DNA from 3 places in the Shinella sp. Sh6 genome. Region 1 is predicted to be linked to each of the others. Evidence: predicted binding sites of a transcription regulator. Region 1 holds the regulator's gene; each other region holds the start of a gene.

Region 1 (2,195 bases):
CCATCGTCATGCCTTTCGGCCTTGCCGCCGTGCTGCTGATGCCCTTCGGGCTCGATGCCATCCCCTTCGCGATCATGGGCAAGGGCATCGAATGGATGATCGCGCTCTCGGCATGGGTGGCCGGCTGGAAGGGCGAGATCGTCACCGGCCGCATCCCGCTTGCCGCTTTCCTGCTGATCGCCCTCGGCGGCGGCCTCGTCTGCCTCCTGCGCACGCGGCTTCGCCATGCCGGAACGGCGCTCGCCCTCCTCGGCCTCGTCCTTGCCTTCCGGACCGATGGGCGGGCGCCTGAAGTGCTCGTATCGGAGGACGGCCGGCTCGTCGCCATATTGGGAAAGGAAAGCGTATCGACGAACCGCGCGCGGCCGCCGGATTTCATCTGGTCGCAATGGCGAAGGGCGCTGCGACTCGCCGATCCGCAAAAGCCAGCCCTGCGCAGGACCGCGGGCCTTGCCGTGGAGGACACCTCGAAGCCCGAGGTCACCGGCAAAAGGCCGCGCCGAAAGGCCGACCGCGAAAAGGCAGGAACGGCAATGGCGTCCGCCCTTGCCGCAGCAAGAAGCAGCAACGCCTTCGTCTGCGAGGCGAAAGCCTTCTGCGCCGCGGTCTCGCCCAGCGGCTGGCGGATCGTCGCGCTGGAGGACACGGCCTTCCTCGGCACGGCCTGCGATGCCGCAGACCTCGTCGTCGTGCCCTATGCCCTGAGGCTTGACGCCTGCCGCTCCGGCGCAAGGCTGGTGACGGCGCGGCATCTGCGCCGGAGCGGCGCATTGGAGATCGGGCCAGCGACCGGGCCGGAAGCATCAAGCCTTGCGCAGGCCCATGTCACGCAGGCGGTGGAAAGCGTCGACCGCCCCTGGTCGCGTCATCGCACCTACGATTGGCGCACCGGCCGCTTCGAGCCTCCGGCAAGCGGGCAGGCGGAGGATCAGTTGTAACGGCGGATGAGGCCGACGAGTTTGCCCTGGATCTTCACGCGGTCCGGGCCGAAAATGCGGGTCTCGTAGGCCGGGTTGGCGGCTTCGAGCGCGATGGAGGCGCCCTTGCGGCGGAAGCGCTTCAGCGTCGCTTCCTCGTCGTCGACAAGCGCCACGATGATCTCGCCCGGATTGGCGGTGCTGCCATTGCGGATGATGACCGTGTCGCCGTCGAGGATGCCGGCCTCGATCATCGAATCGCCGCGCACTTCCAGCGCATAATGGTCGCCGCTGCCGATCATCTCGGCGGGCACAGTGATGTCGTGCGTGTTGTTCTGGATGGCCGAGATCGGCACGCCGGCGGCAATGCGCCCCATGACGGGCACCGAAACGGATGTGGAAATCTCCGGCACGGCCGGCGTGCGCGCGGCGGGAGCGGCCGGCGCCTGCTGCTTGCCCCGGCTTCCCTCGATGACGGAGGGGGAGAAGCCGCGACGGGGCTGGAGGCTCGTCGAATAGGCCTCGGGCAGCTTGATGACCTCCAGCGCCCGCGCCCGGTTGGGAAGGCGGCGGATGAAGCCGCGCTCCTCGAGCGCCGTGATGAGGCGGTGGATGCCCGATTTCGACGCCAGGTCCAGCGCGTCCTTCATCTCGTCGAAGGATGGAGGAATGCCCGATTCCTTCATACGCTCATGGATGAACAGGAGGAGTTCCTGTTGTTTGCGCGTCAGCATGGCATCCCCGTTGAGAATCGTGAAACAAATCCAGAACAGACACTATCCGTTCCGCATGTGTTCCGCAAGGGCTTCCTGAACAATAATATGACTGTTCAGGCCTCGGGATCGCGCAGGAGCAGGACGTCGCAGGGGCTGCCGGCGGGCACGGCAGGCGCGCCCGGCGGGCGCACGAGCAGGCCTTCCGCCGCGGCGAAGATCTTCATCATTGACGAATCCTGCCTGTCGAACGGCGTGACGGAGAGCGCGCCGGAGGCAGTGCGCTCGACACGCGCGCGGACATAATCCTGCCGGTGGTCGTTTTCTCCGAGCGGAACGGCGGTGACGGCGGGGCACAGGCGGCTGCGGGCGGGAAGATGCGCCAGACGCCGCACGAGCGGCTCGAGGAAGAGCAGCGAGCAGACGAGGCTGGACACGGGATTGCCCGGCAGGCCGACGACGCGGATATCGCCGAGCCGGCCGACCATCAGCGGCTTTCCGGGGCGCATGGCAATGCGCCAGAAGTCGAGTTCCATGCCGGCTTCGCCAAGCACGGGCCGAACGA
Region 2 (2,195 bases), 1.5 Mb from region 1:
GCCCGCCTCCAGCTTGGCCATCGCCTCGGCCATCAGCGTGCCGCCGGCTTCCATCAGCGCGTCGTGCAATTCGCCCGCCGTCATCTCTTCCGGGATCGCCACGCGACGGGTGAGCGCGACGGGGCCGGTGTCGAGGCCCTTGTCCATCTTCATGACCATCATGCCAGTCTCGCTATCACCCGCCATGATCGCCCGCTGGATGGGCGCGGCACCGCGCCAGCGCGGCAGCAGCGAGGCATGGCCGTTATAGCAGCCGAGCCGCGTGCCGGTGAGGATCGCCTCCGGCAGGAGAAGGCCGTAGGCGACGACGACGGCGACGTCGGCCTTCAGTGCACGGAAGGCCTCCCGGTCTTCCCCGGCGCGGAAATTGACGGGCGTGAAGACGGGGATGCCGCGCCGTTCCGCTTCCTGATGGACAGGGGATTTCACCAGTTCGAGGCCGCGGCGGCCGGCCGGGCGCGGCGGCTGCGAATAGACGGCGACGATCTCGTGGCCGGCGTCGGCAAGCGCCGTCAGCGTCGGGACGGAGAAGGCCGGCGTGCCCATGAAGATGATGCGAAGGGCCATCGGTCAGCCTCCGTTATCTGGAAAGCGGCAGCGGCCCCTCAGAGCGCCTTGCTGCCGCGCAGCTTCGCCGCCTTGGTGAACTTGCGGATCACCATTTCGCGCTTCAGCTTGGAAATATGGTCGATGAACAGGATGCCGTTCAGATGGTCGATCTCGTGCTGGAGGCAGGTCGCGAGCAGGCCGTCGGCCTCCGTCACCTGCTCCCGGCCTTCGGCGTCGAGATGCCTGACCTTGATCTTCGCCGGACGCTCGACCTCGGCATAGTAATCCGGGATCGAAAGGCAGCCTTCCTCGTAGACCGAGCGCTCGTCGGAGGACGAGACGATCTCCGGGTTGATGAAGACGAGCGGCGTCTTGTCGTCGCCTTCCTTGGACACGTCGAGCACCAGCATGCGGCGCGGCACGCCGATCTGGATGGCGGCAAGGCCGATGCCCGGCGCGTCGTACATCGTCTCCAGCATGTCGGCGGCAAGCTTCTTGACCTCGCCATCCACGGTCTCGATGGGTTTCGAGGCCTGGCGAAGGATCGGATCGGGAAGGATAATCAGCGGCTTGATGGTCATGCGCCTCCTTAGCGCGCTTTGCCGGCGCTTTCAATCGACTTCCCCCGTTTCGCCGGCGATTTGTTCACGTTATGATCTGGTTTTCGCCGCAATCCGTGCTATGGTCGCCGCATGATCGATCCCGCGTCCGATGCCTTCCTCGCCTCCCTTCCCGACCGGCTCGGCGGCCCGCTGCCGGCCTTCGTATTGCTTGCGGCCGGCATTATCGCCGTCTTCGGCCTCCTCTCGGCCCGGCGCAGCCATGCCCGGCAGCGGCAGGCCGCGGCGATGGCGGAATTGCGCTTTGCCGATCTCCTCAGGGCGCAGACCGAGATGCAGGGCCGCGTCGCCGCCATGGCCGAGGTGTTCGGCGCCAAGCAGTCGGAGACCAACCAGGCGATCAACGCCCGGCTCGACGGGCTGACGCAGCGGCTCGGCCAGTCGATGTCCGAGCAGACCCGCGCGACGCACGAGAACCTCCGCCGCCTGCAGGAGCGCCTCGCCGTGATCGATACGGCGCAGACCAACATCCAGTCGCTGGCAAAGGACGTGGTCGGCCTTCAGGCGATCCTCTCCAACAAGCAGACACGCGGCGCCTTCGGCCAGTCGCGCATGGAGACGATCATCGCCGACGCGCTGCCGGCGGGCGCCTACCAGTTCCAGGCACAGCTTTCCAACGGGGTCAGGCCCGACTGCACGATCCGCATGCCGAACGGCCAGCCGCCGCTCGTCGTCGACGCGAAGTTTCCGCTGGAGGCGTGGAACGCCCTTTCGGACGGCCGCCCGCCCGAGGCGGCGAAGGCCGCCGCCCAGCAGTTCCGCCGCGACATGGAGGTGCATATCCGCGATATCGCGGAAAAATACCTCATCGCCGGCGAGACGCAGGACACCGCCTTCCTCTTCGTGCCGTCGGAATCGATCTTCGCCAGCATCCACGAGAATTTCGAGGGCGTCGTGCAGCGGGCGCACCGCGCGCGCATCGTCATCGTCTCGCCCTCGCTGCTGATGCTCTCCGTGCAGGTGCTCCAGGCGCTCCTCAAGGACCAGCGCATGCGCGAGCAGGCCCATGTCATCCAGGGCGAGGTC
Region 3 (2,195 bases), 560 kb from region 1:
GCGGCAACGCCCTCCATGACGTTTTCGAGCACCGTCTTGGACGCATCGAGCTGCGGTTCCTGCGGCAGGTAGCCGAGCGTCGCGCCTTCGGCAAGCCAGGCCTCGCCCGTGAACTCCTTGTCGAGGCCGGCCATGATGCGCAGCACGGTCGACTTGCCCGCCCCGTTCGGGCCGAGGATACCGATCTTGGCATCCGGGTAGAAGGACAGGTGGATATTCTCGAGGATCTTCTTGTTGCCATAGGCCTTGTTGAGCCCCGACATGTGGTAGATGAACTGACGTGCCATGAAAACGCGCTCCGGATCGGACAAATTTGCCCGCTATGTAGGCGAATTCCGTGCCCGCGGCAATCGCGGCCGCGAAAACGCGGCGGCCGCCGCTAACCCGCCTCGCCCGCGCCCGTCACGCCGCCGGTGCAGCGGGATTTCGTCGGGGATGCGCCGGCGATCAGCGCCTTGAGCGGGCCGTCGCCGGAAGCAAGCCCGATGGTGAGGCCGGTCACGATCACGCGGTCGCCGGCCTTGCGGCAGGCAAGGCGCACGCGCTCGCCCGCGCCCTTGCCGAAAGCGGCGTCGAAGGCGGCGCGGACCTCGGCGAGCGTGATCGCGGCGCCCTTGCGGTCCGTAAAGAGCGCGCGCACCGGCGAGGCGTTGAGCTCGTCGAGAAGATCGAGCGAGCGGGCATAGTAGGCCTCGGCCGAGGCGGCGAGGCAGCTTCCGCTCTTCAGCCATTGCCGCCGGTCGAGGCCGACGCGGACGGCGGGCATGGCGGCGGCAAGGCGCGTCTTCGTCGCCGTGGCGAGGGGGACGTCCGGAAGGTCGGTCCATTTGCCCTTGCGCGCCTTCTCCTGGAGCGCGGCCTCGATGCCGCAATAGCTCTTGCGGGCCGCGAAGCGATTCACCAGCGAGAACCGCCCGGCCGCAGGCGCCTCGGCGGAAAAGCCCGTGCAGCCTCGGCTCTTGGGCCGTGCGGCGCAATAGCCGGCCTGCCAGCCGACGGACAACACTTCCCGCGCCTTGCCCTCCGGCGCCGACTGCGCCGCGGCGATGCCGCCGCCGAGGAAGAGAGCGATGGAGACAACGAGAAAAGACAATACGGGCATTGCAGCTTTCGTCTTCATGACCAGCGCCCGATAAGAACAAAACAGGATCATTTACAACCAAAGATCAGAAAATTGCAACCCATAATCGGAAAAATCCCGAAAAACGGGACGAGGCTTCGAAATGCACGCGGCATCCCGTTGTCTTTCCACCGCAAATCGCGTTGTGCTGGCGCAAACGGGAGGAATGCGGTGTTCTCAGAAAGACAGGCCCTTGCCAGCGCGAGCGGCGCGACGCTGGCGCTCCGGCACGAGCCGGCGCGCGGGGCCGCGCGCGGCATCCTCCTTGTCAGCCACGGCCTTGCCGAGCACAGCGCCCGCTATGCCCGCCTTGCCGAACGCATGGCCGGCGAAGGCTTCCACGTCTACGCCCACGACCACCGCGGCCACGGCTTCACCACCGCGCCCGATGCCCCCCTCGGCCAGTTCGCCCCGCGCGGCGGCATCGCCCGTGTGGTTGAGGACATGCGCACCGTGCGCGCCCACGCCGCCGGCCGGCATCCCGGCCTGCCGGTCGTGCAGTTCGGCCATTCGATGGGCGGGCTCCTCGCGCTCGCCTTCGCGGAGGCGCATCCGGCGGAGATCGATGCGCTCGCCGTCTGGAATTCCAACCTCGCGCCGGGTCTTGCCGGGCGGGCGGCGCAGGCGCTGCTTGCCGCCGAGCGCATGTTCAAGGGCTCGGACGTGCCGAGCGCGCTCCTGCCCCGCCTCACCTTCGCCGCCTGGGGCAAGGCCATCGCCGGTCATCGTACGCCCTTCGACTGGCTGTCGCACGATGCGGCGGAGGTGGACGCCTATATCGCCGACCCGCTCTGCGGCTTCGACGTGAACGTCTCGATGTGGATCGACATCTTCGCCGTCACCTTCGCCGATGTCTCGGCCGAAGGGCTGGCGCGCCTTCCGAAAGGCCTGCCCATCCATCTCGTCGGCGGCGAGGAGGACCCGGCGACGGATTTCGGCCGGGCGACGCGCGCGCTTGCCGCCCGACTGAAGAAATCGCGGCTTGAGGACGTGACCGCGGTCGTCTATCCCGGCATGCGTCACGAGACGCTGAACGAGGTTCCGGCGCTGCGCGATCCGGCCATCGACGCCTTTG

What was found. The regulator LexA, encoded in region 1, represses DNA repair genes until DNA is damaged. The targets are predictions, from matches to a motif close to TGTTCNNNNTGTGTTCNG.
Region 2: a site for LexA is predicted at 1,192-1,209, ahead of ACZ5TO_RS00245 (DNA recombination protein RmuC). Genes of this name have one in related genera too.
Region 3: a site for LexA is predicted at 1,135-1,152, ahead of ACZ5TO_RS10335 (ribonuclease). Genes of this name have one in related genera too.

The regions. Positions count from the first base shown of each region.
Region 1 covers NZ_AP044005.1:1,571,567-1,573,761, forward strand. Annotated here, with positions in the region: gene ACZ5TO_RS07745 (ComEC/Rec2 family competence protein) at 1-938, shown strand, start outside; gene lexA (transcriptional repressor LexA) at 929-1,651, opposite strand; gene ACZ5TO_RS07755 (molybdopterin molybdotransferase MoeA) at 1,747-2,195, opposite strand, start outside.
Region 2 covers NZ_AP044005.1:50,585-52,779, reverse strand. Annotated here, with positions in the region: gene fmt (methionyl-tRNA formyltransferase) at 1-567, opposite strand, end outside; gene def (peptide deformylase) at 606-1,130, opposite strand; gene ACZ5TO_RS00245 (DNA recombination protein RmuC) at 1,245-2,195, shown strand, end outside.
Region 3 covers NZ_AP044005.1:2,134,438-2,136,632, forward strand. Annotated here, with positions in the region: gene ettA (energy-dependent translational throttle protein EttA) at 1-287, opposite strand, end outside; gene ACZ5TO_RS10335 (ribonuclease) at 380-1,120, opposite strand; gene ACZ5TO_RS10340 (alpha/beta fold hydrolase) at 1,292-2,195, shown strand, end outside.